4 regions of the Allobosea sp. GW822-FHT05A11 genome follow, and region 2 is predicted to be linked to each of the others. Evidence: riboswitches for the same ligand, from Rfam matches in the RefSeq annotation. Region 2 holds a riboswitch; each other region holds the start of a gene.
What was found. Region 2 has a riboswitch for cobalamin ahead of AC1RLU_RS08960 (ABC transporter substrate-binding protein). Riboswitches for the same ligand answer to the same signal wherever they lie in the genome.

Region 1 (7,738 bases), on a different contig from region 2:
CTCCTGGATGGACCTGGCGTTGATGTGCGGGCTTGGCCTCGTCGGCTATGTCGCGCGCGTCCATGATTTCCCGATCGCGCCGGCCCTGATCGGGCTGATCCTCGGCCCGCAGGCGGAAATCCAGCTCCGGCGTGCGCTCGCCGTCAGCCAGAACGACTGGAGCGTGCTGGTCGGCACGCCGATCGCCGCGACACTGCTTGCGGTCGCGGCGCTGGTGCTGATCGTACCGCCCGTGCTCGCGCGCCTGCGCCGACGCGCCAGTGCCGAAGAAGAGCCGGCGACCTCTGCGGGCGGAGCAGGTTAGCGCTTCGCTCCGGTCCGGCGCTTGCCCGGTTTGGTACCGACATTCGCGGCCAGCGCGGCCTGAAGCGCCATGCGCGCGGCGCGGATATGGCGCCGCATCAGGATTTCCGCGAGCTCGCCGTCGCGATGGCTGATCGCCTCGGTGATCCGCATGTGCTCGCGCCAGGCCTCGCGGCCGCGGCCCGGCACGGTCGAATGCAGGCGTCGGCACAGGCGCAGGCGCGGATAGAACTGCTCGCAGAGCAGTTCGGCGAGGATCGGGTTGCCGCTGCCCTTCGCGATCCGGCGGTGGAAATCGGCCTCCGGCTCGTCCTGGAGATAGGCGCCCATCGGGTTGCGCTCGATACCGTCGCGATGCCCCCGGACCAGGGCATCGAGCGCCGCGATCTCGGCTTCGCTCATGCTTTCGGCCGCGAGGCGGGCGGCCATGCCCTCTGTCGCCTCGCGCACGTCGAGCAGGGCGAGGAACTCGGCGGCGCTCGGCTCGGCGACGCGCGCGCCCTGGTTGGCGACATAGGTGACGAGCCCGCGTTCCTGCAGCCGCCGGATGGCTTCGCGGACCGGTGCGCGGCTGACTCCGAAGCGGCGGGCGATGGCCGGTTCGCTCAGTTTCTCGCCGGGCGCGATCTCCCCGGAAATGATGGCCGAGGAGAGATCGTCGTAGAGTTTTACGGTGACGCCCACGCTCGCGGGGGGCGGTGTCTCGGCCAGCATCGAGCGGGTGCCTATCTGCTTCTGATCCCGGCAGCATAGAGCATTTCCGTTTCCGATGGGTACCGGAGGTGCCGGCGAATTCGGTGGCCGTGCGCGGCCTTCATCGAAGGTTGCCATATTCCATCAACCTTGAATTCGGTTGATTGCATGACCTGTCTGCGCAGAATGCTCATGCGCCGCGGCTCCGATGTCCGGACCTTCGCGTAGCCTCGCTCGCGCCGAGGGTGGCTGGCGCGTCGTGGCGACGGAGGCCGGAAACCGATGGGCAAGGGCGACGACGATCTGAATGACTATGCCTCGCCGGCCTGCCTGCTGCATGAGGTCGATCCGGCCTATTCCGGGCTGACGCCACCGTCGCGAAATGTCGGGGAGAACCTGCCCGAGCCGAGCCTGAAGGAATGGCGGCGCTCCGAGCGGGCACGCTTGATCGCAGCCCGCCTGGCGATGTCGGCGCGCACGCGAAACGCGCTCGGGCGCCGGATCGCCGGCTATCTCGACGCGCTGATCGGTGATCCCGCTGGCGTCCTCGTCAGCGGCTACTGGCCGTTCCGTGGTGAACCGGACCTGCGAGACTGGTTCCGAAGCCTGCGCGAGCGCCGCGGTCTGGCTGCCTTGCCGGTCGTAGTCGAGCGCGGCAAGCCCCTGCTGTTCCGGCTCTGGCGCAAGGGCGAGAAGCTGGAGCGCGGCGTCTGGAACATTCCGGTGCCGGCTGCGGGCGAGCCGGTCTTCCCGCGGATCGTCATCGCGCCCCTGGTCGGCTTCGACGCGCAGGGCTACCGGCTGGGCTATGGCGGCGGCTTCTTCGACCGCACGCTCGCCGCCCTGCCGTCCTCCACGATCGCGGTCGGGGTCGGCTACGAGATGGCGGAGATGCCGACGATCCGCCCGCATGGCTTCGACATCCCGATGCACCATATCGTGACGGAAAACGGCATCAGGTCCCACGGCGGAAAGCGGGATCGAGAGCCTCCGTTTGACGCCGGCCCGATCTCCCCATAAGCCTGAGCGCGACGGTTCCCTCACGGGATCAAAAGGGAACGCGGTGCGGGTGGCGAGCCACCCCATGCCGCGGCTGCCCCCGCAACTGTAAGCGGCGAGCCTTTCGCCATACGCCACTGGGGCCTCGGACCTGGGAAGGCGGCGAAAGGCAACGACCCGCGAGCCAGGAGACCTGCCGTCAGCCGTGGTCACACGCGGACACGTTCGGCCGGGGTGCGCCGATCGCTGATTCGACCGTTCGCCGTCTTTCGCACGGCAGATGGGAGATCGCGTTCGCGGTGACGTGCCACTGACGTCAACGCCCGAGGTCTCCATCGTGAAATTCTTCCTTCCGGCCGCCGGACGCGGCCGCCTGCTGCTCTCCATGTCCTGCCTGACCATTGCCGGCGCTGCAGCCCCGGCTTTCGCCCAGAACGCTCCCGCCACGATGGCGCTCGACGAGATCGTCGTCAGCGCCACGGGAACGCCGACGCCTGCCCGCGAAGTCGCGAGCGCCGTCACCGTCATCACCGCCAGGGATATCGAACAGCAGCAGCGCCGCACCTTGCCGCAGGCACTCGCCGCGGTGCCCGGCCTCAACATCGTGCAGACCGGTGGGCCGGGCGGCCTGACCTCGGTTTTCATGCGCGGCACCAATTCCAACCACGTCAAGGTGCTGATCGACGGCATCGAGGCCAACGACCCTTCAGCCCCGAACCGCTCCTTCGATTTCGGCTCTATGCTGACCGAGGATATCGAGCGCATCGAGGTTTTGCGCGGTCCCCAGAGCGGCCTCTACGGTGCTAATGCGCTGGGCGGCGTCATCTCGGTGACCACGAAGCGCGGCGAGGGACCACCGAAGATGACGGCCCGCGTGGAAGGCGGCTCGCATGGCAGCTTCAACCAGTCCCTCGGCTTCAGCGGCGGTGATGCGCGCTTCAACTATGCCTTCAATGCCAGCCATTTCCGGGCCGATGGCACCGAGGTGACGCCGCCGAACCTCGTGCCGCCCGGCCGCCGGACCAATCCGAACATCTTCGACAATTACAGCTATTCCGGCCGCCTCGGCTTTGCGCTCACCGACACGCTGACGCTGAACTGGGTCGGCCGCTATCAGGACGGCCAGCTGCGCTATACCAGCGATGCCGGCTTCCCGAGCACGCCCTCGCCCTATCGCTCCCTGCAGAACTATGCGCAGGCCTTCACCCGTGGCGAGGTCATCTGGGACCCGCTCAGTGGGCGCTTCGTCAACACCTTCGGCGTCTCCTATTCGCGGCAGGACAGGGGGACGCGGACAGCGTCCGCGGTAACCGGCCTGCTCGGCCTGCCCAATCAGAGCCTCGGCGAGCGCACCAAGCTCGACTGGCGCGGCAATCTCGAGATCATCAAGGGCCACAACCTGATCATGGGCCTGCAATATGAGCGCGAGCGTCTGGACACGACGAGCCTCATCGCCTCGAACGGCAACAAGGCCGCCTGGCTCGAATACCAGGGCAATATCGAGGATCGCTATTTCCTGGCGGCCAATATCCGCCGCGACCATGACGACAGCTATGGCGGCCATACGACGTACCGCATCGCGCCGGCCGTCATCATTCCCGGCACGGAAACCAAGCTGAAGGCGAGCTACGGCACCGGTTTCAAGGCGCCGACGCTGAGCGAGCTCTTCATCGATTACCGCCCCGGCTACAACTTCTTCGGCAATCCGAACCTGAAGCCGGAGGAAAGCCGCGGCTGGGATGTCGGCTTCGAGCAGCCGCTCTTCGACAAGCGCCTGCAATTCGGCGCGAGCTGGTTCCAGAACGACATCGACAACCTGATCGTCACCAATGTCACGCGCGATTCCTACGCCAATATCGGCAAGGCCAGAACGAAGGGCATCGAGGCCTTCGCCGCGCTGGAAATCTCGCCCCAGTTCCGCATCCGCGCCGACTACACCTTCACCCTCGCCAAGGACGAGATCGCCCGGCAGGAACTGTTGCGTCGGCCGCGCCACAAGGCGAGCGCGACCGCGACCTGGACGCCGACCGACAGGCTCAGCCTCTCGGCGACGCTGATCCATATCGGCTCCTGGGTCGACGGCAATCGCGACTTCTCGGTCCCGCGCATGCGCGCGAAGGGGGCGACGCTGGTCAACCTCGCCGCTGAGTACAAGGCGACCGACAAGGTGACGGTGTTCGGGCGGGTCGATAACCTCTTCGACAAGCGCTGGGAGAATCCGGTCGGCTTCCTCGTGCCGGGCCTCGGCGTCTTCGGCGGTATCAAGTTGGCCATCGGCGGATGAACCTGCCTCTCGTCCTGCGCCGCCTGTGTGGCGCCTGCCTCCTGCCCATCGCGCTTGCGGGCGCGATGGCATCGGTCTCGCTTGCTGCGGATCGGCCGGCCCGCATCGTCTCGCTCAACATGTGCACGGACGAGCTCGTCCTGCGCCTGGCCGATCCCGATCGCATCGCTTCGGTGACATGGCTGTCGCAGGACCCGCGCAACGCCAACATGGCGGGCGCCGCCCGCCTGATACCGGCCAATCACGGGCTTGCCGAGGAAGTCTTGGGCTTTCACCCCGATCTCGTCGTCGCCGGCGCCTATACGACGCGCGCTACGGTTTCGCTGCTCGGGCAGGTCGGGATCGGCGTCAGGGAATTCGGCGTTCCCCGCAATCTCGCGGAGATGAAGGCGCAGATCACCGAGATGGCCGATGTTCTCGGCGAGCCCGCCCGCGGGCAGGCCTTGCTCGCCGGGATCGAACAGCGCTTGCAGGCCCTGGCCGCTCGGCGTGTCGAGCGGCCGTTGCGGGCGATCGTGCTGCGTCCCAGCGGCTTCACGGTCGGTCGCGGCTCGCTCGTCGACGAGATCCTGACCCGCGCCGGCCTCGTCAATATCGCGGCCGAGCTGGGCGTCGAGAGCTATGGCCAGATCGCGCTCGAAACCGTGGCGCTGGGCGGTGCCGAAATCCTGATCCTGAACGAGACGCCGGACGGCCCGCCGTCTCTGGCGCACGAGATCCTGCACCATCCGGTGATCGACCGGCTTGGCGACCGGCTGAAGCTCGTCGCTCTGCCGTCGCGGCTCTGGACCTGCGCCGGCCCGAGCGTGCTCGACGCGATCGAATTGCTGGTGCGTGCCGTGGAGGAGAAGCCATGATGCCGGACGCTTCGCCTGGCATCAGGCCGGCGCCGCTGCTGGGATTGCTTGCCCTCGCCACTCTGGCGATGACCGCGATCTCCATGGCCGTCGGCTACGCGCCATTGGCGCTCGGCCCGGCGGTGACGGACCTCCTCGCGGGGCAAAAGAGCCTGCCGGCGCTCGTGCTCTATGAACTGCGTCTGCCGCGCGCCCTGCTCGGCGCCCTCGTCGGTTTCAGCCTCGGCATGGCCGGCGCGGCGATGCAGGGATTGTTGCGTAATCCGCTGGCCGAACCGGGCGTGATCGGCATCTCCAGTGCGGCGGCCTTCGGTGCCGTCCTCGTCTTCTATAGCGGGCTCTCCGCCAGCCTTGCGCTCGCCCTGCCACTCGGAGGGATCGCGGGCGCGCTGCTGGCAACCGTGATCCTCTTCATCCTGCTCGGCCGTGGCGCCGGTACGACCACGCTGATCCTCGCCGGCGTGGCGCTCAACAGCTTCGCTGGCGCGGCGACGGCGCTCGCGCTCAATCTCGCACCGAACCCTTATGCAGCGCTGGAGATCGTGTTCTGGCTGATGGGCTCGCTGGCCGACCGGAGCATGAACCATGTCGCCCTCGTCCTGCCCCTGATGTTGCTCGGCTGGGCCCTGATCGTCTCGACGGCGCCCGCCCTCGATGCGCTCAGCCTTGGCGAGGATACAGCCGCGAGCCTCGGCTTCGACCTTGCCTGGCTGCGCGCGCGCTTGATCGGGGGCGCGGCCCTCGCCGTCGGCAGCGCGGTCGCCGTGACCGGCGCGATCGGCTTCGTCGGCCTCGTCGTGCCGCATCTGCTGCGCCCGCTGGTCGGGCACCGGCCGGGCCGATTGCTGGTCGCCTCCGGTTTCGGCGGCGCCATTCTCGTGCTCGCGGCCGATATCGGCGTCCGGCTCATGCCGGTCCGGCCGGAGCTCAAGCTCGGCGTGGTCACCGCGCTGATCGGCGCGCCCTTCCTCTTCGCGCTGGTGCAGCGCCTGCGCCGGGAGACCTTGTGATGGCGATCACGGCTTCCGGCATCACGGTTTCACTCGGCGGCAAGCCGATCCTGCAAGAGGTCGATGCCCAGGTCCGGCCGGACGAGGTGCTCGGCTTGATCGGTCCCAACGGCGCCGGCAAGACGACCTTGCTGCGGGTTCTGGCCGCACTGCTCACACCAGACTGTGGCAGCGTCGATTACGACGGCGCCTCGGCGCGCGCGCTGGGGCGAGCGGCACTGGCGCGCCGCATCGCTTTTCTGGCCCAAGGCGGTGAGGCGCCGGGGGCGCTCTCCGTCGAGGCTTTGGTCGGGCTCGGCCGCTTGCCGCATCGCCGCCCCTTCGCTGAGTCGGGGGATGCGGATCGACAGGCGGTCACGCGGGCATTGGCGCTTTGCGACGTCACCGGCTTTGCCGGTCGCGCTGTCGGCACGCTCTCGGGCGGGGAGCGTCGTCGCGTCCTGCTGGCGCGGGCGCTCGCGGTGGAGGCGCCTTATCTCCTCGCGGACGAGCCTCTGGCAGGGCTCGACCCTCAGCACCAGCTCGACACCTTGCAACTGCTGCGCAGGATCAGCCGTGAGGGCACCGGAGTGGTCGTCGTGCTGCACGATCTGACGCTCGCGGGCCGCTTCTGCGACCGGCTCCTGCTGCTCGATCACGGTCGCCGGGTCGCCGACGGAGCGCCGGCGGACGTCTTCGACGATAGCAGGCTCGTGCAGGTCTTCGGCATCCAGGCGATGCGCGGCTCCCATGCCGGTGAACCCTTCCTCCTCCCCTGGCGCAGGCTCGACAACGGAAAGACAGCTTCATGATCGGAACCGACACGGTGCGCACCATCCTGCGCGATCATCTTCTCGACACCGGCAGCCAATGGAATCTCGGCACTTTCGGCGCCATCGCGGAATTCATGCGCGACGCGGGCGAGCCGGTCGAGATCGTCGATGAACCGGATCGGCTTTTGGTGACGACGGCGCGCGGCGGAATCGGCTTCGGCACGCTCGACGGCGTCCGTCTCCTCGCATCCGAAAGCGCCGTCGGGAGCGGCTGGAATCACCGCGTCGCGCTCTGCCTGCCCGAGGATTCCTGCGCGATGAACCGGCGCACTGTCCTGACCGAACTCGGCCCGGATGCAGGCGCACTGCGTCCACAGGATGCGGCGGGCATCCTGTTCGACATGGGGCTCGGCACGCTCCAGGCCGATATCTGCATCCGCACCGCCGACGCGACCCTGATCGCCGTGCTCCGGGCGAAGGCCGGGCGTTCCCTGTTCGAGCCCGGCAATCCCGCGATGGGCGCGATCGTTGCGGCGGGACCGCACCGGGTCTTCATCGCCCGCTTCGGCCGCTGCGAGGTTTATCAGCCGATTCCGCCGGCCGATGGCCGTAGCCCGGAGGGACCGCATACGCATGTGCTGCCCCAACTCCTGCGCAGTGGACGTACCCATGCGGCGACCGAGCCGGTGCCCGATGGTTTCGTGCCCTGCGCCCATCTCGTGCCCGCTCATCCGCTCAAGGATGGCTTGGGCAGCCCCCACGCATTCGACCGCGAGGCCTTCCAGGCGTTCGAAACGCTTGTCGATCGCTTCGGCGACCCCGCGCTGATCGCACTGAAGC
Region 2 (7,738 bases):
TGGTTTCGCTGATGTCCTTCGCGCTGATCTGGCTGGTGCCGGGGGATCCGGCGGCGGCTTTCCTCGACGCCTCGGCGACGCCCGAGCAGGTCGCCAAGCTGCGCAGCGCGCTTGGTCTCGACCTCTCGCTGCCGCAGCAGATGTTCGGTTGGTACGGGCGCATTCTCAGCGGCGATCTCGGCCAGTCGATCCTGCTCAACCGCTCGGTGACGGCGGCCCTGATCGAGCGCCTGCCGGTCACGCTCTCGCTGGCGGCGTTGGCGCTGGCCTTCGCCGTGTTCTTCGGCGTTGCGGCGGGCATCGTCGCGGCGGTCAACCACAACCGCTGGCCCGATCAGGCGGTGATGACGACGGCCCTGCTCGGGCTCTCGGTACCGGATTTCTGGCTCGGCCTCGTCATGGTGCTGGTCTTCGCGGTGTCGCTCGGCTGGCTGCCGAGCGGCGGCTTTACGCCTTTCACGGAATCGCCGGGCCAATGGCTGCGCGGCATGATCCTCCCGGCCCTGACCCTGGGCCTCGTCCAGGTCGGCTTCATCGCCCGGATGGCGCGCGCCTCGATGCTGGACACGCTCTCGCAGGATTATGTCCGTACCGCCGATGCCAAGGGGCTGGCCAAGCTCCATGTCGTCCTGCGCCACGCCTTGCCCAACGCGATGATCCCGATCCTCACCGTCATCGGCATCGTCTCCGGCGCTCTGCTCGGCGGCGCGGTCATCGTCGAGCAGGTCTTCTCGATCCCCGGTATCGGGCGCCTGATCGTCGGCGCTATCGCCTCGCGCGATTTCCCGGTGCTGCAGGGTGGCTTGCTCTTCCTCGCGGTCGTCTATCTCGCGATCAACCTCGTCGTCGACATCCTCTATGCCGTGGTCGATCCGCGCGTGAGGCTGGCCTGATGCAGGGCACGCCCCTCGTCGGCCGCGCCCTCTGGGGGCGCCTGTTGCGCAACCGCTCCTTCGTGATCGGGGCGGTGCTGGTGCTGCTGATGGTCGCCGTCGCGCTTGCTGCCGATTGGCTCACGCCCTTCGATCCGCTCAAAAGCAATGTCCGGGCACGGCTCGCCGCGCCCAGCGAGATGCACTGGTTCGGCACCGATCATTTCGGCCGCGACATCCTCTCCCGCGTCATGATCGGCGCCCGCATCTCGCTCGCTATCGGTGCCTTCACGGTGGTGCTGGCCGGTATCGCGGGGACGCTGAGCGGCGCCATCGCCGGCTATTTCTACCATCTCGACCAGCCGACCATGCGGATCATGGACGCACTGATGGCCTTCCCGTCGATCGTGCTGGCCATGGTCGTTTCGGCGGTGCTCGGCGCCTCGCTCACCAATGTCGTGATCGCGCTCGCCATCGCCACGACGCCGCATACCGCCCGCATCGTGCGTGCCTCGGTGCTGCTCGAAAAGGAGCAGGAATATGTCTCGGCCGCGCGCTCGATCGGCGTCGGCGAGATGACCATCCTGTTCAAGCATGTGCTGCGCAATGCCGCCGGCCCGCTGATCGTGCGGCTGACCTATGTCTTCGCCATCGCGATCCTCGCCGAAGCGGCTCTGTCCTTTGTTGGTGCCGGCCCGCCGCCACCGGCGGCCTCCTTCGGCTCGATCATCGCGCAAGGCCGCGATTTCATGCGCGAGGCCCCCTGGATCACGGTATTCCCGGGCCTCGCGATCATCACCTGCGTGCTCGGCCTCAACCTTCTCGGCGACGGCCTGCGCGACGTACTCGACCCCCGCCTGAAATTCTGAACCCGCCGGAGCCGCCCGATGAAGCGCATCCTGATCGCCGACTGCAAGCAGGAGATCTCCTCCTTCAACCCGTTGCCGTCGCATTACGAGAACTTCCTGATCCACCATGGCGAGGGCCTTTACGTCCAGCGCGGCCAGAACCAGGAACTCGGCGGCGCGCTCGCGGTCTTCGAGGCGAGGCCCGATATCGAGATCGTGCCGACGATCTGCGCCCGCTCCGGCAGCGCCGGCCCGCTTTCGGCTGCGGGCTGGAAGAAGCTCTCCGAGGAAATCCTCGCCGCGATCTTCGCCAAGCTCGACCGCATCGACGGCATCTATGTCTCGCTGCATGGCGCAATGGGCGCCGATGGCGAACTCGACCCGGAAGGCTACCTGCTGGAGAAGCTGCGCCAGCGCGTCGGCCCGGGCATGCCGATCGTCATCTCGCTCGACCTGCACGGCATCCTGACCGACCGCATGCTCCGCAACGTCGACGGTTTCGCGATCTACTGGACCTATCCCCATGTCGATTTCGCCGATACCGGGCGCCGCGCCGCCGAACTCCTGCTGAAGCTGATGGCTGGCGGCATCAAGCCCGTCGCCGCCCGCGTCGTCATTCCCGCGCTGGTGCGTGGCGACGAACTCATCACCAAGACCGGCTGCTATGGCGAACTCCTCGCCGAATGCCGCCGGCTGGAGGAGGAGGGACGGGCGCTCGCGGCCGGTATCATGATCGGAAACCCCTTCACCGACGTGCCCGAGCTCTGCTCGCAGGTGCTGATCCTCACCGATGGCGACAAGGCGACGGCCGAGCGCGAGGCTATCCGGCTCGCAGAGGAGTTCTGGCCCTTGCGCTTCCGCATGCAGGGCAAGCTCGTCCCGCTCGACCGAGCGGTTGCCCAGGCCCGCAGCATCGACGGCCCGGTGATCTTCACTGACGCGGCCGACGCCACCTCGTCCGGCGCCTCAGGCGACAGCAACGCGATCCTCGCCGCCCTGCGCAAGGCCGGCTACGACAAGCGGGTGCTGGCCCAGATCGTCGATGCGCCTGCCGCCGCCGCTGCCCATAAGGCCGGCGTCGGCGCGACGATCGAGATCACGCTCGGCGGCTCGATCGATCCCGCGCGCTTCCCGCCGATGCAGGTGAAAGCCAAGGTCAAGCTGCTCTCCGATGGCGAAGCCGCGCTGGAGACGATGAAGGCGCCGCTCAGCGCCGGGCCGACCGCCGTGCTGACCTGGGACAATGTCACCGTAGTGGTGATGAGCCGCTCGGTCAGCCTGTTCGACCGGGCGATGTATTACGCCAACGGCATCGACCCCACCGATTTCGATCTTATCGTTGTGAAGTCGCCGCACACCGAGTTCCACATGTTCGACCAGTGGTGCGCGCGGAACTTCAACATCGACGCACCCGGCGCGACCTCCGCCAATCTCCGGAGTCTCGGCCACACGATCTGCGCCCGGCCGATCTATCCGCTCGACGAAGGCGTCACCTTCGCCCCGCGCGCCACGATCTGCGAACTGTGAGGATGAAGCCCGTGCCCAGGATCGAGGCCGTCGATTTCTTCTATCTCGCCATGCCCGTCGTTACCGACGAGGCCGATGGCAGCCAGGATGCCTTGCTGGTCAGGGTCGCCGCCGGCGGTCATGTCGGCTGGGGCGAATGCGAAGCGGCGCCATTGCCCTCCATCGCCGCTTTTATCTGCCCGATGTCGCATGGCGTCTGCCGCCCGGTCGCGGATTCCGTGCTGGGCCAGAATTTGGAGAGCCCGCAGGACATCGCCCGCATCGCCGCAGCCGTCGCCTATAACTCGATGGACCTGCTCCAGGCGCCGCACACCTTCTCCGGCGTCGAGATGGCGCTATGGGACATCCTCGGCAAGATGCGTTCCGAGCCGGTCTGGCGCCTGCTCGGCTACGCGAAAAGCCATTCCAAGACGCCCTATGCCTCGGTCCTGTTCGGCGACACGGCGCAGGAAACCCTTGAACGCGCCCGCGATGCTCGCAAGCGCAGCTTCCGCGCCGCCAAGTTCGGCTGGGGGCCGATCGGTCGCGGCAGCGTCGAGGCGGATGCCGAGCATTTCGTCGCGGCGCGCGAAGGGCTGGGGCAGGACGGCATCCTGCTCGTCGATACCGGCCAGATCTTCATCGAGGATGTCGAGCGCGCCGCCGCTCGCTTGCCCGCGATGGAGAAGGCCAACGTGCTCTGGTTCGAGGAGCCCTTCCATGCCAGTGCGCTCGAAGCCTATGGCGGTCTTGCCAAACGCAGTCCCAAGGTCCGGCTGGCCGGCGGGGAGGGCGCCCATAACGAGTCGATGGCCCGGCAGCTCATTGACTATGGCGGCATTGGCTATGTCCAGATCGATTGCGGGCGCATCGGCGGCATCGGCCCATCCAAGGCCGTGGCGGATTACGCGGTCGCCAAGGGCGTGACCTTCGTCAATCACACCTTCACCTCGCATCTGGCGCTCTCCGCCTCGCTCCAGCCCTATGCCGGTCTCGCTGCGCACGAGATCTGCGAGTATCCGGCCATGCCGAAGCCGCTCGCGACCGCGATCTCAGCCAATCACCTGGAGCGCGATACGAACGGGCAGGTCGCCGCGCCTGATACTCCCGGCCTCGGCATCGAGGTCGCGACGACCGCGCTGCGGGGCTACCTGCAGGAGGTCGAGATATCCGTCGGCGGCAAGCGGCTCTACAGCACGCCGCGCCTCTGAAGCGATGTTCGCTTGACGGCGCGCCGCACCCTTATAGGGTGTGCGCCGATCGAGGTTCTCCGGGTTGCTCCCGGAGCTAAGAGGGAATTCGGTGAGGCACTTCCAGTGCCAAAGCCGAGGCTGCCCCCGCAACTGTAAGCGGCGAGCTCTCCGTCCATCGTCCACTGGCGCTTGCCGCGCCGGGAAGGCCGGGCGGAACCGGCATCGACCCGCGAGCCAGGAGACCTGCCCCGGTCGTCGAAGACGTCTTTCGGACGGGGTGTTCCGGAGCCTGTGTGTCGATGGTGGCCCTGCGCCGCTTGTCCGCCCCACATGCCCAAAGCTCCCCCGGCCGTCATCTCGGGGAGCGATGAAGTCCATGTTCATGAAGTCCACTGCACAGGCCGCTCAAGGCGGCTTGACGTTTGCCTGCCGCGCACTCTATCAGAAATGCAACATTGTTACATTTCGGATGGCCTCGATGCCGGCTGCGCGCCCGTTCAATTCCCTGCTCCGCCTCTCGGCCGCCGCGCTGTTCGGCGCTCTCGCCATCGGCACGGCCACTGCGGCGCCGACCAAGTACCCGCTGACGCTGGAGAACTGCCGCGAGACGATCACCTTCAACGCCGCGCCCAAGCGCGTCGTCGCGATCGGTCAGACCCAGACGGAAATCCTCTATGCGCTCGGCCTCGGCGACCGTGTCGTCGGCACCGCGGTCTGGTTCTCGCCGGTCGCCAAGCCCTATGAGGCGGTCAATGCCAAGGTGAAGCGCCTCGCCGACAACGATCCGAGCTTCGAGGCGGTGCTGGCGCAGGAGCCCGATCTCGTCACCGCGATGTTCGAATGGCATGTCGGGCCCAACGGCATCGTCGGCAAGCGCGACCAGTTCGCCAAAGTGAAGGTGCCCACGTACGTCTCGCCGACCGATTGCGTCGGCAAGGACAATTCCGGTGCCGGCGACGGCGTTCGTACGCAGATGTTCACGATGGAGCTGGTCTATCGCAACATCCGCGAATTCGGCGCGATCTTCGATGTCGCCGACCGGGCCGAGACGCTCGTCGCTGAGCTCAAGGCCCGCGAGGACAAGGCGGTCGAGCAGGTCGCCAAGCTGAAGGCGCAGGAGGTGCCGGTCGTCGTCTGGTTCTCCAGCAAGGACATCAAGGGCGACGGCTTCATGGCCGGCAAGAACGGCGTGCCCGCTTATATCCTGTCCAAGCTCGGCGCCCGCAACATCATCACGACCAACGAGGAATGGCCGCTGGTCGGCTGGGAAAGCATCGCCGCCGCCAATCCGGCCGTGATCGTCACCGTGAAGATGGATCGCCGCCGCTTCCCGGCCGACGATATCGAGAAGAAGCTGGAATTCCTGAAGACCGACCCGGTCGCCAGCAAGCTCGACGCCGTCAGGAACAACCGCGTCGTCATCATGGATGTCGGGGCGACCCGCGCCGGGCTCGACACCATCGACGGCATCGAGACGCTCGCCAAGGCGATCGCCGGCTTCGGGCTTTCGCGTTGAGCCACGCCGCCCATGGGCCGAACTGGCCGGCGCGGATCGGCATCGCGCTCGCTTCGCTGCTGGCGCTGACCTTCTCGGTCGCGCTGGCGGTCACGATCGGCGAGATGCGCATCCCGCTGGACACGGCCCTGAAGGCGCTCGGCAACGGGTTGTTCGATCTCGACTTGCCCGTCAGCGCGATCCAGCAGGGCGTGATCTTCGATTATCGCCTGAGCCGCGCGCTAATGGCGGGGCTCTGCGGCGGCGCGCTCGCCCTGTCCGGTGCGATCCTGCAGGCGCTGCTGCGCAATCCGCTGGCCGAGCCCTATATCCTCGGCATCTCGGCGGGGGCCTCGACCGGCGCCGTCGCGGTGCTGATCCTCGGCATCAGCATCGGCGGTACGGTGCTGTCGGTTTCGACCGGCGCCTTCATCGGCTCCTGCGCTGCGCTCGTGGTGGTCGCCATGCTGGCGGCGGGGGCGGGCGGGGCGAGCGACCGCGTCATCCTCGCCGGCGTCGCCACCTCGCAGCTCTTCAATGCCGCGACGGCGACGATCGTGACGACGCTCGCCAGTGCCGAACAGGCCCGCGGCGTGATGTTCTGGCTGCTCGGCAATTTCGGCGGCGTGCGCTGGCCCGATCTCTGGATGGCGGCACCCGTCGCCTTCATCGGCTTCGGCATCTGCATGCTCCACGCCAAGGCGCTCGACGCCTTCGCTTTCGGTGTCGATGCCGCGGCCTCGCTCGGCGTCGCCGTCACGCGGGTCAAGGTCGTGCTGTTCGCCACGACGGCGGTGATGACGGCGGTGATGGTCTCGATCGTCGGCACGGTCGGTTTCGTCGGGTTGATCATTCCCCATGCCGCACGCTTCCTCGTCGGTTCCGGCCATGCCCGCCTGCTGCCGGCCTGCCTTGTCGTCGGGGCGATCTTCATGATCCTCGCCGACATCCTCTCGCGCGTGCTGATCCCGCAGCAGATCCTGCCGATCGGCGTGGTGACGGCCTTGTTCGGTGCGCCGGTCTTCGCTCTGATCCTTTACCGCGCCCGGAGGCCGGCATGACGCTCGCGACCCGCGAGGTCCGCTGGGGCGCCGGCGGCCGGATGATCGTCGATGGCGTGACGCTGGAAGCGGCGCCCGGCCGGGTGCTCGGCCTGATCGGTCCCAACGGCTCCGGCAAGTCGAGCCTGCTCCGATTGCTCTGCCGCCTGCGCAATGTCGCAAGCGGTGTCGTCACCCTCGACGGCTATGACATTGCCGGCGTGCCGCGCCGCGAACTCGCCCGCCGCCTCGCCTTCGTCGAGCAGCAGGCGACGACCGAGATCCAGCTCTCCGTCTGCGACGTCGTCCGCCTCGGCCGCACGCCGCATCGCGCCGCGCTCGCCTCCTGGAGCGAGGCCGACGAGGCCGCCGTCAATGAGGCCTTGGCGCGGGTCGGGCTGACGGAGCGCCATGACCAGCACTGGCACACACTCTCAGGCGGGGAGCGCCAGCGCGTCCATATCGCCCGCGCTCTCGCGCAGGAGCCAAGCGAGCTGATCCTGGACGAGCCGACCAATCATCTCGACATCCAGCACCAGCTCTCGATCCTGAGCCTGGTTCGCCGCCTCGGCATCACCTGCATCATGGCGCTGCACGACCTCAACCTCGCCGCCATGTTCTGCGACGAGATCGCGCTGCTGCATGACGGGCGCTTGCAGGCGGCCGGCCCTCCGGAGGAGGTCCTGACCGCCGAGGCGATCAAGGACATCTTCGGTGTTGCGGTCTCGATCCGACTGGGAGATTCAGGCCGCCGGCACATCGAGTATCTGATCGAGGCCGAGCC
Region 3 (7,738 bases), on a different contig from region 2:
GCACGCTCCGGCTTGCCGACGGCTCTAGCGGCGAGCGTGATGTAACGCCGCGCGTAGTCCTCGGTGCCATAACGGATCAGCAGCGTCTCGAGGCCGGCATTGGTGAGCGGTTTGACGATGTCGTCACCGCGCCAACCCATTGGATGACGAGGTCCGGCCGCGTCGCGGCCAGAGCCTCGACATTCGGCATGAAGTTCTGCCCTGCGATATCGGCCCGGATCTTGGCGGCCTCGGGAAATATCTTGCCGAGGATGCCTTCGAGGATCGCGCTCTTGGCGACCGAGTTCATGCCGGCGAGGCGTTCCGTGCCCTGGCCCATCGCGATGACGATGGAGGCCATCGGGATCGGGATCGCGGCAACGTGTTCGGCAGGCTTCTCCAGCCGAACGTTACGTCCCTCCAGGTCGGTGAGCGAGATCGACTCGGCACGGGCAGGCCCCGCCAGGCAGCAGATCGCCAAGCCCGCGAGCAGGGCCCGCTTCGGATCGATCGCGAATGCCATCGAATTCCCCGGATATCGGTGCAACGGCATCACTCCCAGCTCAGCGCGCCGCCGTTCTGGTATTCGATGACGCGGGTCTCGAAGAAGTTCTTCTCCTTCTTCAGATCCATCGCCTCGCTCATCCAGGGGAACGGGTTCTCGGTCTCAGCGAAGACGGGGGCCAGACCGAGCTGCGCGCAGCGGCGGTTGGCGATGAAGTGCATGTACTGCTCGCAGAGGGCCGCGTTCAGGCCGAGGAAGCCGCGCGGCATCGTGTCCCGGCCATAAGCGGCTTCCAGCTCGGCCGCATCGCGGATCATGCCGCGGACCTCGTCTTGGAAGGTCTTGGTCCAGAGATGCGGGTTCTCGATCTTGATCTGGTTGATCACGTCGATGCCGAAGTTCAGATGGATCGACTCGTCGCGCAGGATGTACTGGTACTGCTCGGCGATCCCCACCATCTTGTTGCGCCGGCCCAGCGAAAGGATCTGCGCGAAGCCGGTGTAGAACCACATCCCCTCGAAGATCACGTAGAAGGTGATCAGGTCGCGCAGCAGCGCCTGGTCGTTTTCCGGCGTTCCCGTCTTGAAGTCCGGGTCCTCGATGTTCTGCGTATGCTTTAGTGCCCAGGCCGCCTTGTCGGTGATCGAGGGCACCTCGCGATACATGTTGAAGAGTTCGCCCTCGTCGAGACCGAGGCTCTCGACGATGTACTGGAAGGTGTGGGTGTGGATCGCCTCCTCAAAGGCCTGGCGCAGCAGATACTGCCGGCATTCCGGGTTGGTCAGGTGACGGTAGATCGCCAGCACGATGTTGTTGGCGACGAGGCTCTCGGACGCGGCGAAGAAGCCGAGATTTCGCTTGAGCATGCGCCGCTCGTCCTCGCTGAGGCCGTCCTTCGACTTCCAGAGCGCGATATCGGCCTGCATCGAGACCTCGGTTGGCATCCAGTGGTTGTTGCAGCCGGAGAGGTATTTTTCCCAGGCCCATTTGTACTTGAGCGGCAGGAGCTGATTCACGTCGGCGCGGCAGTTGATCATCCGCTTGTCGTCGACGCTGACCCGCCCTCCGGAGCGATCGATCTCGCCGAGGCCGGTAGCGTCGGCGGATGATGGCCCGGGCGCAACCGGGATGAGGTCGAGGGCGGAGGCAGGCTTGTCGTCTGACCAGTCGAGCATCGTCATGGTTCCTTGAGTCATGCCGCTCACTGGCAGGCTTCGCAGGTCGGATCGTCGATCGAGCAGGCGTTGGGTACGGCCATGCCGTTCTCCAGCGGGATATCGACGATGATCGGGGCCGCGGCTTTGGCAGCCGCCAGCACCGTGGCCGAGACTGCGTTGAGTTTGCCGTCCGTGCCTTTCAGAGTCGATTTCTCGACATGGGTCGCCGACAGCGCGCGCAGGTAGTAGGTCGTCTTCAGGCCGAGCCGCCACGCCAGTCGATAGGCCTCGTCGAGCTTCCGGCCGGAAGGCTGCGCCATATAGAGGTTGAGCGACTGGCCCTGGTCGATCCATTTCTGGCGGCGCGCGGCGGCCCTGATCAGCCACTCCGTCGGGATCTCAAACGAGGTCGCATAGAGCGCCTTGAGGTCGGCCGGGACGCGGTCGATCCCAGTGACCTTGCCGTCGTAGTATTTGAGGTCGGAGACCATCACCTCGTCCCAGAGCTCGCGCGCCTTGAGGTCGTGGACGAGCCTGGCATTCACCACGGTGAAATCACCCGACATGTTCGCCTTGACGTAGAGCTGGCTGTAGCTCGGCTCGATCGACTGCGAGACACCAACGATGTTGGAGATCGTCGCGGTCGGCGCGATCGCCATCGTGTTGGAGTTGCGCATGCCGGTGGCCTTCACCCGCTCGCGCAGGCTTTCCCAATCCAGCGTCGAGGAACGATCCAGCTCGACATCGCCGTCGCGGGCCTCCGAGAGGATATCGAGCGAGTCGACCGGCAGGATGCCCTTCGACCAGAGCGAGCCTTCAAAGCTCGGATAACGGCCGCGCTCGGCGGCGAGATCGACCGAGGCCGAGATCGCATGGAAGCTGATCGCCTCCATCGACGTGTCGGCGAAGGCGACTGCTTCCTCCGAGGCCGTCGGCAGGCGCAGCGTCTGGAGCGCGTCCTGGAAGCCCATGATGCCGAGGCCGACCGGGCGGTGGCGCAGGTTCGAGCGGCGCGCTTCGGGGATCGTGTAGAAATTGATGTCGACGACATTGTCGAGCATCCGCATCGCCGTCTTCACCGTCCGCGCCAGCCGCGCCTGGTCGAGCCCCTCGGCGGTGACATGGGCAACAAGGTTGACCGAGCCGAGATTGCAGACCGCGACTTCGTCGGCCGAGGTGTTCAGCGTGATCTCGGTGCACAGGTTCGAGGAATGCACCACGCCCGCATGCTGCTGCGGCGAGCGCAGGTTGCAGGCATCCTTGAAGGTGATCCAGGGATGGCCGGTCTCGAACAGCATGGTCAGCATGCGCCGCCAGAGATCGACCGCCTTCAACTTCTTATGGACGCGCAGCTCGCCGCGGGCGGCCTTCGCCTCGTAGGCCTCGTAGGCTTCCCGGAACGGCTTGCCATAGAGGTCGTGCAGATCCGGCACCTCGTCCGGCGAGAACAAGGTCCAGTCGCCGCCGGCCTCGACGCGCTGCATGAACAGGTCCGGGATCCAGTTCGCCGTGTTCATGTCGTGGGTGCGGCGGCGGTCGTCGCCGGTGTTCTTGCGGAGATCGAGGAACTCCTCGATGTCGACATGCCAGGTCTCGAGATAGGCGCAGACCGCGCCCTTGCGCTTGCCGCCCTGGTTGACCGCGATGGCGGTATCGTTGGCGACCTTCAGGAAGGGCACGACGCCCTGGCTCTCGCCGTTCGTGCCCTTGATATGGGCCCCGAGGCCGCGCACCGGCGTCCAGTCATTGCCGAGGCCGCCGGAGTATTTGGCCAGCAGCGCATTGTCCTTCACCGCCTTGAAGATGCCTTCGAGGTCGTCGGCGACCGTGGTCAGGAAGCAGGAGGAGAGCTGCGGCCTGAGCGTGCCCGAATTGAACAGGGTCGGCGTCGAGGCCATGAAATCGAAGGACGACAGCAGGTCGTAGAACTCGATCGCCCGCGCCTCGCGATCGATCTCGCGCATCGCCAAGCCCATCGCGACGCGCATGAAGAAGGCCTGCGGCAGCTCGAAGCGGTTGCCCCGGACATGCAGGAAGTACCGGTCGTAGAGCGTCTGGAAGCCGAGATAGTCGAACTGGAGATCGCGCTCGGGTTTCAGAGCCGCCGCGATGCGGGCGATGTCGAAGCGGCCGAGCTCGGGATCGATCAACTCGTTGTCGATACCGGACTTGAGATAAGCGGTGAAGTAGTCGCCGTACCCGGCAGCCATCTCTTCCTGCGTCGCCTGCTCGGCATGGCCATGGACGAAGCTCAGCGCCTCGCGGCGGAGCTTGTCGAGCAGCAGGCGGGCTGACACCTTGGCGTAGTTCGGCTCGCTCTCGATCAGCGTGCGCGCGGCCAGGATCGGAGCCAGCGCCAGTTCGTCCGGCGAGATGCCGTCATAGAGGTTTCGGCGGGTTTCGGCGAGGATCGGCTCGGCCGCGACACCGTCGAGACCGGCGCAGGCCTCGCGCACCACCTTCTCCAGACGGGCAGCGTCAAGTGGGACGAGCGCCCCGTCGGCCAGCTTCATCTGAAGCGACGGCGCCGCAGCGGCAGCGGGCTTCGCCTCGACCTGCGCTCTTGCCCGTTCCTGCGCGCGTTCGGCGCGGTAGAGCACATAGGCGCGGGCGACTTTGTGGTGCTCGCCGCGCATCAGCGCGAGCTCGACCTGATCCTGCACGTCCTCGATATGGAAGGTCCGGCCGGTCGCGGCGCGGCGGGTCAGGCCGGAAACGACCTGCTCGGTCAGCTCGGCGACGACGTCGTGGATGCGGCGGGAAGCAGCGGCGCTCGCGCCCTCGACCGCGAGGAACGCCTTGGTCAGCGCGACCGCTATCTTCGAGGGATCGAAGGGCGTCACCGCGCCGTTGCGGCGGATAAGCTGGTAGCCGGGTTCCGTGGCCGCGGCGCGCGGTGGCGAAACAGCTTCGGTGGCAAGCGGCGTCGGCACGGGCCGCTCGGCTTCAAGAGAAAGAGACATGGCATCAACCCCAAATGTTGGGGGCAAAGGCCAAAGCGGTTGCGTCGAGAAGGCGCGCAGCACCTCACGGCCGCGACCTGCCAAGCGCACCACCGGGACACCCCGCCCGAGGACGTAACAAGGGTCGCGGCAGGTCTCCTGGCTCACGGGTCAGCGCTCTCGTCCCGTCTTCCCAAGGCCTTGCGGTCTCAGTGACTTAATCGTGGACGTGAACTCACCGCTTACAGTTGCGGGGGCAGCGCCGGCTTCGCACCGGCTTCCCTCTTAGCTCTCGATCTTGCGATTCGAGAGACCATCGACCACCAGATTTAGTAGTCAACGCCTTGCAAGTGTCAATCCGTCGTGATGCGGCTACTCAAGTGCCTGTGAAGAACGGGGATCGATATCGCGTGTCGCGGCGCGGTCGCGCTCCCTCCATTCGGCGATGATGTCGCGATCCTGAGCGAGACGAGCGATCTTGTCCGGCGGATGGAGAGGGAAGTGAATGTCCTGCTTTCCTCGGCGGAGCAATCCGCTTCCCGAGATCGGCAACCTCCCGTCCTTGATCCAACGCCGACGTTCCCGGGAAGAGATTTCAAGGACCTCATCGACCACCCGCGGGTGCAGACGCCCCCTCTGAAACTCGTCCACACGTCGGTCCAGGTCGCTCATCCGGCGTCGTATGTTAGCTTCCGGCTCGCTGCCATCGAACACTGCGGAAACCTCATGTTCGTTGGCGACGAGAGAGAGCGGTTTCGCGCTCTCGACCGGCCTCAGCTCCGGCGGAAAAACAGGCCATGGCCTCGCGAGAGGCCTGTCGTTCTCAAGCAACAGCAGATCGTCGATATCGTTCGATGGCTCGCTGTGTGAGATCATCTTCATCTACCGCGACCGTCACCAGTGCAGCCACGATGTAAGCCAATTTGGTTCGTTCTCGCTTATCAAACGCATCAGGAATGGTCGATCTGACTTCGTTCCACGCGGCCTCCAGGGCCGCCTGCGCCCGGGCGAGGTCAACCGGGTCACTCAGCGACGAGAACGGCATGCTCCTTCCTCCGAGGGGGTCTCTCGTCGGGGATTTTATGAAGGCGGAGCTTGCCGGCAATATCAAAAATTAAGGCGGTTCTGTTGCCGAGAGCGGTTGAACGCCTTCGCCTCAATCTCAGATCTGTTCTGAACCGCTGCTCCATGCGTTGAGATAGCGTCGCGCCAGAAGCGGAGGTTGGCGCCATCCTGCGGACCAGACATCCGCGTTCTTGGGAGTGATCTTCAGTTGGAGCCTCATCCCATCTTTGCCGGCGGCACTCGGCACCAGCCTGGATGACAAACTGAGGCATCAAGTGACATGTTCTCGATCAAAAGATCGATCTAGCGCTGACGAAATACGATTATAATCGCCAGATTCGGAATAATATCACACTGAACGACTCCTTGCCTTGTAAGAGCATCTTACGCGCACCATTTTAAGGCAGTCTCGAAACGCATCGGGATTCTACTTCAGAGCATTTGCGCGAAGCGCCCCGATCTGGGCCAAACGGAGCCCAGCCATGACAAATATTTCCGGGCACTGGTTCGGTTATCGCATTTGGGCCGCAGACCGCCATCTGGTTTGGTTCGCACATGGTGGTCTCATCGCCGCGCTCGCACTGGTCTTCGCACTCGTGCTGAAATGATGTCTCCCATGGAACCGCACCGGGAAAAGGCTCGGCTTGCAGCCGCTGGCTATGCTCCAGCGCCGGAGGCGTCGGCAGCGATCTATGGAATGACCGGCATGGGGCTCGTCAGTGTCGGCATGTGGGGAGCGGGCAGATTCTATGACCTGCCTCCGATCCCCCACTTGTCGGTGATCGTTGTCGGTTCGCCGATCGCGTTTCCCGTCGGCATCTGGCTGCGAAAGAAGCGGAAGCGGCGCCATGTCGATGCCTGTCAGGCCGAGCTGGTGCGTCTTGGCGCAGGGTGCAGGTCATGAGCCTCGACTTTCCCAACTCGATCCGGCGTTACGAACCCGGCCGCGGCTGCGTGAGCTTCTGGGGTTCTGAAGCATCGCTGGAAGTCATGTTCCAGATCGAGCTCGATGTTCTGCGAACCTTAAGTCCCGCTGTCATCGACGGAAGCGAGGGTTCGTTCCTGGTCGCATTCGACCTCAATCGCTCAGCCATATTGCAGGCCGCTCGCTCCGCCTATCTGAAGAAGCGCGGGGGCTATCATCGGCTCTCGGCCGACGCCTTCCGCTAGCAAGGGCCGGAGCTTTCGGCCGCACCTAAAGGACTGGCGAGGACAGCGGGTTGGCTCGGCCTGTCTCACGTGGCGACTTAGCGTTTGTCCAGTCATCGTCAATCGCAGGAGCGCGACATCATGAGCGAACGGCGAGAGCTATATCGCAGCCCCACCGGCGACTGCTGGTTTCTGGGGCGGGAGCCGACGAGCGGTGCAGCATTCGTGATCCATCAACCGAACGGTCCAGGAGGGGGCCAGCTGTCGCATGTCGAGTTGGGAGCCTTCCTCGTCTCCGGAAAGTCGGACCGTCCCGAGCAACAGGCCTTGCTCCGCCTCATCGGGACGCTTGTCGATGTGCCTCCCTACGCGAATCGGGCGTGACGTCGTGATACCGGCTCCGGCCGCCATCCGGGTTCGGCTGCTGTACCGTCGCCTTTACCGAGATCAGCATCTGCGGCTTTTCCTCGTACCCGAAACGTGACTTGCGATGTCCGGCGAAAGGGCGCTCAATTCGGCTACAGTTGTCTCCATAACGCTTCTGGAAATGACCGTCGCGGCGCCTGTCACGTCGCCAAGCGGAGACACAAACCATGCTCAGCGGAACCGGGTCGGTCACTTTACGCAGTGGCCGGAGGCTGCACGCCAAATATCAGTTTGGTACGCATCAGGAGCATCATTGGATCGGATATCTGATCTGCGACACGGAAACTGCCGATCCGAGCGAGTTCTCCTACAAGATCCTTCTTCAATGCGAAGGCGGGATAGCGATCGAGCTTGCCGTTACCAACTGGACGGATCGCTACATGGCAGTCGTGGGGCGCCCGTTGCCGGAGTTCAATCAAGTCGCTTGAAAGAAACGCGCGGCGCGCTTCCAGTCAATTTGGCCTCGCCGGGACCTCAAACGGCCACAATGATCGACCAATAATAAATAATCGACG
Region 4 (7,738 bases), on a different contig from region 2:
AGGCAACGCACCAGCACGAAGCGGCATTGCGCAACCGTCTTCTCGATCAGGAAATCGACCGAGAGGGGATGCTTCAGGCGTCGGAGCGGCGCGAGCCGCACCGACAGGTTGCCGTCACCTGCCGCCAGCGCCGAGAGGTCGCTGTCGGTGAAGGACAGAACGAGCACATCTCCCGGCGGCAGGGCGAGATCGACGGCGTCCGCGCCGTCGTCGAGCCTGATCTCGCTGGTCGGGAGGAGGTGCATCGGCAGATGTTACGCCCCCGCGAGCGCCGCTTCCACGGCCTTGAGATCGAAGCCCTTGAGCCCGATCACGGTGAGGCGGCCGTCGCGCGGCTCGCTCGCACCCCAGGCCCGGTCGAAATGATGACCGATGCGCCGGCCGACGCCCTGCACGACGAGCCGCATCGGCTTGCCCGGCACGGCGGAAAAACCCTTGAGCCGCAGCACGCCCTCGGCCTCGGCGGCCTTGGCGACGCGCGCCGTCAGCTCTTCCGGCGACAAGCCGGCCGGCAGCGGCAGGGCAACCGAGTCGAAATCGTCATGGTCGTGATCATGCTCGCCCTCACCATGATGCGAAGGGCGCGCGGCGAGGTCGCTTTCGGCGGCAGCGCCGAGGCCGACGATCAGCGCCGGCTCGACCTTGCCATGGGCGGTCTCGACGATCTTGATCGCCTTCGGCAGATGCTCGGCGATCTCGGCCTTGACCCGCGCGCGGCCGGCTTCGTCGACGAGATCGCTCTTGTTGAGCAGGATCAGGTCGGCGCAGAGGATCTGGTCCTCGAACACCTCTTCCAGCGGGTTGTCGTGATCGACCGAGGCGTCGGCCGCCTTCTGCGCCGCGAGCGCCTCCGGATCATCCGCGAACTGGCCCTCGGCCACCGCCGGGCCATCGACCACGGCGATGACGCCGTCGACGGTGACGCGCGAGCGGATGGCCGGCCAGTTGAAGGCGGTGACGAGCGGCTTCGGCAAGGCGAGGCCGGAGGTCTCGATCAGGATGTGCTCGGGCGGGTTCGGCCGGTTCAGGAGCTTTTCCAGCGCCGGCACGAAATCGTCGGCGACGGTGCAGCAGATGCAGCCGTTCGGCAATTCGACCACGTCCTCATCGCTGCAGCCGGCGATGCCGCAGCCCTTGAGGAATTCGCCGTCGAAGCCGAGATCGCCGAATTCGTTGACGAGCACGGCGAGCTTCTTGCCCTGCGCATTCTCCAGGAGATGGCGCACCAGCGTCGTCTTACCGGCGCCGAGGAAGCCGGTGATGATGGTGCAGGGAGTTTTGCCGAGATTGGCGGCCTGCGGAGCGTTCATGATGTCATCCTTGCTGGCGCGCCGGCAGAGGCGGCACGCGTGCGACCACGCCCTTGCGGAAGGACTGCGGCCGCTCTTTCCAGGGAACGATGCCATTGGCGCTGGCGGCATAGGCCTCCGCCGCGCCGACGATTTCGTCGAGATGGGTATCGGTGTCGAGATCGCCGATCAGATAGGTCCATTTGCCATCGGCGCTGAGCGCGATGGTGCAGGGCCGCTTGCAGACGCAGAGGCACTCGACGGGCAGCACGGGGATCGTGCTGCCCTTGGCTTTAAGCTGTGCGGCGAGGCGCTCGGCCAGTGCCAGACCCGGCTGGTCATAGCCTTCCGGGAGGTCGGCGCGGGCGCGGCGGCAGGCCGTGCAGACATGGATCGTGAGGTCACCCTCGGACATTGGTTTGCCTTCAGGCTTCGGCGGCCCGGCGGGTCGCCCGTGGCCAGAGCACGCCGACCATGAAGGCGGTGACGAGCCAGAGTGCGGCCTGGATGCCGAGCGAGAGCGACGCGAAATGGGCGGCGACCTCGGCCGGAACCTTGCTCTCCGGCGCGGCCGGATGCGGCGCGCCGACGACGTGCGGGAGCAGGATCAAGACTACGGCGACGAGCTTCAGCCAGGGCTGATCGAAGCGCAGGAACAGGAACAGCCCGGCCGCAGTGGCGATGGCGGTCCAGAGCCACCAGAGCTGGCGTTGCTCCAGCGCGGCTGAGGCTGCCCCCGGCAGTTCCGGCGCCAGCCCCATCGCCGGCGCGAGCCCCAACGCCAGGAAGCCACAGGCGCCCCAGACGAGCGCGCTGCGCTGGTCGATGCTGTCGCCCGCCGCGATCATGCCCGCGAGCAGCAGCGCCGCGAAGCCGATCGCGGTCGCGATCGTCACCGCACCGGTGAAGAGGGTGCGCTGGAAGCCGTCCTGCGGCTTCCATTCGGCATGGTCGTGGCCGGGGGCGTCGCCGGCCGGGCCGTGCGCGAGGATGATCTTCGCCTCGCCGTCGAAAGCGGCGAGCGTCGGCGCTTTCAGCGCCAGCGCCGCCTCATAGGTCTCGGCCTTGAGGATCAGCGGGGTGGTGGTGACATGCTGCAGGGCGGCGACGATCAAGCCAGCCAGAAGCCCGGCCAGGATGCTGACCGTGAGAACACGCGTGATCATGGATGCTTTCCCTCAGTGGCAGGGAAAGGCGAGGCCGTGACGGGTGTCGTGCGCGGCGTTGTGGACATTGGTCGAGGCCGCGAAGCCGGTCGTGTAGATCAGCGCGACGCCGATCACGAGCGCGGCTGCAACCGCCTTGACGCGTTCCGAAACGCTGAGTGTGGGGGTGGAAACCGAAACGGTGTTCATATGCGTTCTCCGTGGCCGCCCCGCCGGCAGCCGGTTGGATCTCTGCGGGTTGACGGCAGGTCTCCTGGCTCACGGACTTCGCGTCCCTCGCCGCCTTCCCGGAGCGAGCGCTCCAGTGGCCGATGGCGAAGGACATCCGCTTACAGTTGCGGGGGCAGCCGCGGTCTCGCACCGCGTTCCCTTTTCACCTCCTCGCGGAGGCACCGTCAGCGACGATCATTAGCCTTCGCCGTGCCGCTGTGCAATGCAGGATGGTCCTTTGAACCCTGCTTCCACGATGCCGAACGAAATTTCCCACCTCACCCTCGTCCTTGGCGGTGCCCGCTCCGGCAAGAGCCGCCATGCCGAGGCGCTGATCGAGGCCTGTCCAGCGCCCTGGAGCTATATCGCCACCGCCCAAGCTTATGACGACGAGATGCGCGCGCGGATCGCCGAGCATCGCGCCCGCCGCCCGGCCGGCTGGCAGACGGTCGATGCGCCGCTCGACCTAGCCGAGGCGATCGCCGCCCAGCCGGCGGGCCGGCCGGTTCTGGTCGATTGCCTGACGCTCTGGCTGACCAACCTCATCCTTGCGGAGCGCGACACGGCCGCTGCGCGCGAAGTTCTGATCGCCGCTTGCGAGCACGTTTCCGCCCCGCTCGTCCTGGTCGGCAACGAGGTCGGGCTCGGCATCGTGCCGGAGAACGCGCTCGCCCGCCGCTTTCGCGACGAGGCCGGGCGCCTGCATCAGGCGCTTGCGGCGCGGGCGGCCAGCGTGGTCTTCATGGTCGCCGGATTGCCGATGCGAGTGAAATGATGACGGATACCGAGGACGCCGCCCGCCACAAGGCGAAGATGGAGAAGCGCAAGGCGGTACAGGACGCCGAGGTCGCCTCCAAGACGCTCGAGAAGGGGCTGCTGATCGTCAATACCGGCCCCGGCAAGGGCAAATCGACGGCGGCTTTCGGCCTGATCCTGCGGGCGCTCGGCCATGGCTGGCGGATCGGTGTGGTGCAGTTCATCAAGGGTGCCTGGTCGACCGGCGAGCGCAAGGCGCTGGAGGCCTTCGGCGATCAAGTGAGCTGGCACAGCATGGGCGAGGGCTTCACCTGGGAGACGCAGGACAAGGCCCGCGACATCGCCGCCGCCGAGCGCGCCTTCGCCAAGGCGAAGGAGTTGATGGCCGATCCCGACATCAGGCTGCTGGTGCTCGACGAGCTCAACATCGCCCTGCGCTACGACTATCTGCCGCTGGCCGAGGTCGTGACGACGCTGGCGGCCCGCCGGCCGGACCTGCACATCGTCGTCACCGGCCGCAACGCCAAGCCGGAGCTGATCGAGGTAGCCGATCTCGTCACCGAGATGACGCTGGTGAAGCATCATTTTGCTGCCGGCGTGAAGGCGCAGGAGGGCATCGAGTTCTAGGATAGTTGTCTTCGTGCCGGCCGCCGATCCCGTCATTGCGAGCGCAGCGAAGCAATCCAGGGGGCTGGGCCGACCCTCTCACCCAGTCCCCCTGGATTGCTTCGGAGCTCGCGCTCCTCGCAATGACGACGGACTCCTTCCTGGCGGGAAAGGTGCATGACCGTCTTTGCCGCCGGCCCTTCCGGGCGCCCTCATCCCCACTTGACGCCGATCGGGCTTGCCCTCAAATTGAATCTGAATTCAAATTCAATTTGAGGGTACGCATGCCTGAACGGACACCGAAACAACCGCGCAAGGCCGGGAAGCGGGAAGCCATCCTCGCTGCCGCCCGCGGCATCGTCTCGGAGGTCGGTTTCCAGGAAACCTCGATCGCCGCGGTGGCCTCCGCCAGCGGCGTCTCTACCGGCAGCGTCTATTCCTATTTCGCCTCCAAGGCCGAGCTGATGGCCGAGATCGTCGCCGCCGTATCCTCGCGCGAGCTTGCCGTGCTGCGCGAGATCGCCGCGAGCGATTCACCGGTTTCTGAACGCCTGACCGCCGCCGTCGAGGCCTTCGCCCGGCGCGCCTTCGCCAATCGCCGCCTTGCCTGGTCGATGATCGCCGAGCCCGCCGATCCGGCCGTCGATGCGACGCGGCTCGACTACCGGCGCGAGATCGCCGGCATTTTTCGCGCGCTCGTCGTCGAGGGCGAAGGGCAGGGCGCCTTTCGGCCCGTCGATCCCGATGCCGCCGCCGCGATGATCGTCGGCGGCTTCATGGAGGCGCTGATCGGTCCGCTCTCGCCGGACCGTCCGATCACGCCCGAGCGCGGCCGCGAGATCGCTGCGGCTCTCGCCGATCTCTCCCTCGCCGCGTTGATTTCCCGAGAAGGACAGGCCGCATGACCACGCTCGACGCTTACGGCTACGACACGCATGAGGTGCTGAATCAGGCCCCGGCGCTGGCGGACTACGACGCCTTCGCGGCCGATCCGGCGCTCGGGCCGATCCTCGACGCTTTCGGCGCCGGCTGGTTCCGCGAGCAGGCGAGCGTGGTCGGCGGTCATGTCGGCTCGCAAGCGGTGCAGGATCTGGCGCGGCAGGCCAATCGCAACCTGCCGGAGTTGCGCACGCATGACCGCTGGGGCCGGCGCGTCGACCAGATCGAGTTCCATCCCGCCTGGCACGAATTGATGGGGCTCGCGATGCGCGACGAGTTCCATTCGCTGTGCTGGACCAAGCCACGAGCCGGCGCACAGGCGGCGCGGGCGGCGGTTTCCTATCTCTGGAACCAGGGCGAGAACGGCATCTGCTGCCCGCTCGGCATGACCTATTCGGCGATCCCCGTCGTGCAGCGCGATCCCGCGCGCTGGGCCGAGTTCGGTCGTTTGATCACCTCCTCCGATTACGACGGTCGCCCCTTGCCGGCAGCGCAGAAGCGCGGCGGCACGGTCGGCATGGCGATGACCGAGAAGCAGGGCGGCTCGGACCTGCGCCAGACCCAGACGGTGGCGACCCGCAATGCCGACGGCACCTATTCCCTCACCGGCCATAAATGGTTCTTCTCCGTCCCGCATTCCGACGTGTTCCTGACGCTGGCACGCACGGAGGAGGGCGTCTCCTGCTTCGTTGTGCCGGGCTGGCTGCCGGACGGGTCGCGCAATCGCCTGCAGATCCAGCGGCTGAAGGACAAGTGCGGCAACAAGTCGAATGCCTCGTCCGAGGTCGAATTCCGCGGCGTGATCGCCCACCTGATCGGGGAGCCCGGCCACGGCATCCGCGCCGGGCTGGAGATGAACCACTATACGCGGCTCGATTTCGCCGTCGGCTCGGCCGGGCTGATGCGCCATGCGGTGGCGCAAGCCGCGCATCACACCGCCCATCGCCGCGCCTTCCAGAAGGCGCTGATCGACCAGCCGATCATGACGAACGTCATCGCCGACCTCGCCTTGGAGGCCGAGGCCTCCGCCTGGCTCGCCTTCCGCTTCGTTCACGCGCTCGACCGCGAGGGCGACAGCGAGGCCGAGAAGCTGATCGGCCGCATCGGCGCGCCGATCGCCAAATACTGGAACTGCAAGCGCGCTACGCCGGTCGTGGTGGAGGCGCTCGAATGCCATGGCGGCAACGGCTTCATCGAGGACCATCTGATGGCGCGGCTCTATCGCGAGGCGCCGCTCAACGGCATCTGGGAGGGCACGGGCAATGTCGTCTGCCTCGATGTGCTCCGCTCGATCCGCCGCTATCCGGATTGCGTGCCGGCTTTGCTCGACGAGTTGCGCGCCGCGCGTGGCAACGACCCACGCTACGACGCGTTTATCGCCGAACTGGAAACCGACCTCGTCGATGTGCTCCGCCATGAGCATCTGGCGCGGCGCTTCGTCGAGCGCATGGCGCTCGGGCTCTCGGCCTCGCTGCTGATCCGTCACGCGCCGCATGCGGTTGCCGACGCCTATGTCGCTTCGCGATTGGCCGGCGGCTGGTCCGGTCATTTCGGCTCGCTGCCGCTGGGCGCCGATCTGCAGGCGATCGCGCGGCGGGCCGTGCCGGTGCCGAACTGAGCTTCAGAGCAGCGTCAAGGCCGCGAACAGCGCCGCCAGCGCCCAGAGCAGGCCGCAGGAGCGCTTGTAGAGCGCGAGCGCCCGCCTGATATCGGTCGCATTGGCCTCGGCCCGGCCATCGCCCATCCAATGGTCGTCGACGCGGGTCTCGCCATAGACGCGTGGCCCGGCGAGCCTGAGGCCCAGCGCGCCCGCCATCGCGGCTTCAGGCCAGCCGGCATTGGGCGAACCGTGCTTGCCGGCATCGCGCCGCACCGCGCGCCAGGCGCCGCCCGCATCCGCCGCCGGATCGAGCGCCGCCGAAACCATCAGCAGCAGCGCCGTCAGTCGCGATGCCGGCAGGTTGACGAGATCGTCGAGCCGCGCCGCCGCCCAGCCGAAGGCGAGATGGCGCGGCGTGCGGTGGCCAATCATCGAATCGGCCGTGTTGATTGCCTTGTAGGTGGCGATGCCCGGCAAACCGCCAACACCTAGCCAAAAGGCTGGCGCGGTGATGCCGTCCGAGAAATTCTCGGCGAGGCTTTCGATCGCCGCACGCGACACGCCGGCCTCGTCCAGCGTCTGCGGATTGCGCCCGACGATCATCGAGACGGCACGACGCCCGCCTTCCAGCCCCTCCCGCTCCAGCCCCTCGGCGACGCGGGCGACATGCTCGTAGAGGCTCCGCTGCGCGATCAGGGTCGAGGCGACGAGTGCGAGCGGGATCAGGCCGAGCGGCCCGACGGAAAGACACAGCCGCCGGATCAGGGCGGACAGGGCGATAGTGACGGCGAGGAGCAGCGCCAGTGCCAGCACGCCCATGGCCTTGCGCAGGGCGAAGGTGGCGGCCTCCCGGTTCAACTCGCGATCGAGCATTCCGATCAGCCTCCCGATCCAGGTGACGGGATGGCCGATTGCGGCATAGAAGCGCTGGGGATAGCCGAACGCCGCCTCGATGGTCAGCGCGAGCACGAGCAGCGGCAGGCTGGCGGAGAGGTTCATGCAGGAGCGCGGGCAGGATCGTGGCTGAGGACGGTATCTGGCATGGCGGCGATCTCGCCACGGCCCGCGCGCTCTTTCCGGAAGCGCCTGAGCCTTGGGTCGATCTCTCCGCCGGGATCAATCCGATCCCCTATCCGCTTCCGGCGCTGCCGTTAAGCCTCTGGACGCGCCTA

Region 1: linked by a shared signal. The riboswitch ahead of AC1RLU_RS23455 (TonB-dependent receptor plug domain-containing protein) and the one ahead of AC1RLU_RS08960 (ABC transporter substrate-binding protein) in region 2 are both predicted to bind cobalamin.
Region 3: linked by a shared signal. The riboswitch ahead of AC1RLU_RS19350 (ribonucleoside-diphosphate reductase subunit alpha) and the one ahead of AC1RLU_RS08960 (ABC transporter substrate-binding protein) in region 2 are both predicted to bind cobalamin.
Region 4: linked by a shared signal. The riboswitch ahead of AC1RLU_RS22640 (CbtB domain-containing protein) and the one ahead of AC1RLU_RS08960 (ABC transporter substrate-binding protein) in region 2 are both predicted to bind cobalamin.

What each region holds. Positions count from the first base shown of each region.
Region 1 is NZ_JBXAMI010000007.1:304,798-312,535, reverse strand. It holds gene AC1RLU_RS23470 (tripartite tricarboxylate transporter permease) at 1-304, shown strand, start outside; gene AC1RLU_RS23465 (GntR family transcriptional regulator) at 301-1,017, opposite strand; gene AC1RLU_RS23460 (5-formyltetrahydrofolate cyclo-ligase) at 1,279-2,016, shown strand; cobalamin riboswitch at 2,012-2,210, shown strand; gene AC1RLU_RS23455 (TonB-dependent receptor plug domain-containing protein) at 2,333-4,279, shown strand; gene AC1RLU_RS23450 (ABC transporter substrate-binding protein) at 4,276-5,136, shown strand; gene AC1RLU_RS23445 (FecCD family ABC transporter permease) at 5,133-6,146, shown strand; gene AC1RLU_RS23440 (ABC transporter ATP-binding protein) at 6,146-6,937, shown strand; gene AC1RLU_RS23435 (DUF6925 family protein) at 6,934-7,738, shown strand, end outside.
Region 2 is NZ_JBXAMI010000002.1:780,724-788,461, reverse strand. It holds gene AC1RLU_RS08980 (ABC transporter permease) at 1-893, shown strand, start outside; gene AC1RLU_RS08975 (ABC transporter permease) at 893-1,741, shown strand; gene AC1RLU_RS08970 (M81 family metallopeptidase) at 1,760-3,247, shown strand; gene AC1RLU_RS08965 (mandelate racemase/muconate lactonizing enzyme family protein) at 3,259-4,437, shown strand; cobalamin riboswitch at 4,473-4,684, shown strand; gene AC1RLU_RS08960 (ABC transporter substrate-binding protein) at 4,898-5,935, shown strand; gene AC1RLU_RS08955 (FecCD family ABC transporter permease) at 5,932-6,975, shown strand; gene AC1RLU_RS08950 (ABC transporter ATP-binding protein) at 6,972-7,738, shown strand, end outside.
Region 3 is NZ_JBXAMI010000005.1:491,333-499,070, forward strand. It holds gene AC1RLU_RS19335 (hypothetical protein) at 1-140, opposite strand, end outside; gene AC1RLU_RS19340 (hypothetical protein) at 77-502, opposite strand; gene AC1RLU_RS19345 (ribonucleotide-diphosphate reductase subunit beta) at 532-1,659, opposite strand; gene AC1RLU_RS19350 (ribonucleoside-diphosphate reductase subunit alpha) at 1,686-4,604, opposite strand; cobalamin riboswitch at 4,716-4,917, opposite strand; gene AC1RLU_RS19355 (hypothetical protein) at 4,956-5,465, opposite strand; gene AC1RLU_RS19360 (hypothetical protein) at 5,407-5,628, opposite strand; gene AC1RLU_RS19365 (hypothetical protein) at 6,131-6,256, shown strand; gene AC1RLU_RS19370 (hypothetical protein) at 6,265-6,552, shown strand; gene AC1RLU_RS19375 (DUF1488 family protein) at 6,549-6,818, shown strand; gene AC1RLU_RS19380 (hypothetical protein) at 7,391-7,651, shown strand.
Region 4 is NZ_JBXAMI010000007.1:132,019-139,756, reverse strand. It holds gene cobN (cobaltochelatase subunit CobN) at 1-245, opposite strand, end outside; gene cobW (cobalamin biosynthesis protein CobW) at 255-1,310, opposite strand; gene AC1RLU_RS22650 (DUF1636 family protein) at 1,315-1,704, opposite strand; gene AC1RLU_RS22645 (CbtA family protein) at 1,715-2,455, opposite strand; gene AC1RLU_RS22640 (CbtB domain-containing protein) at 2,468-2,644, opposite strand; cobalamin riboswitch at 2,682-2,866, opposite strand; gene cobU (bifunctional adenosylcobinamide kinase/adenosylcobinamide-phosphate guanylyltransferase) at 2,922-3,440, shown strand; gene cobO (cob(I)yrinic acid a,c-diamide adenosyltransferase) at 3,440-4,048, shown strand; gene AC1RLU_RS22625 (TetR/AcrR family transcriptional regulator) at 4,312-4,932, shown strand; gene AC1RLU_RS22620 (acyl-CoA dehydrogenase family protein) at 4,929-6,584, shown strand; gene cbiB (adenosylcobinamide-phosphate synthase CbiB) at 6,588-7,565, opposite strand; gene cobD (threonine-phosphate decarboxylase CobD) at 7,583-7,738, shown strand, end outside.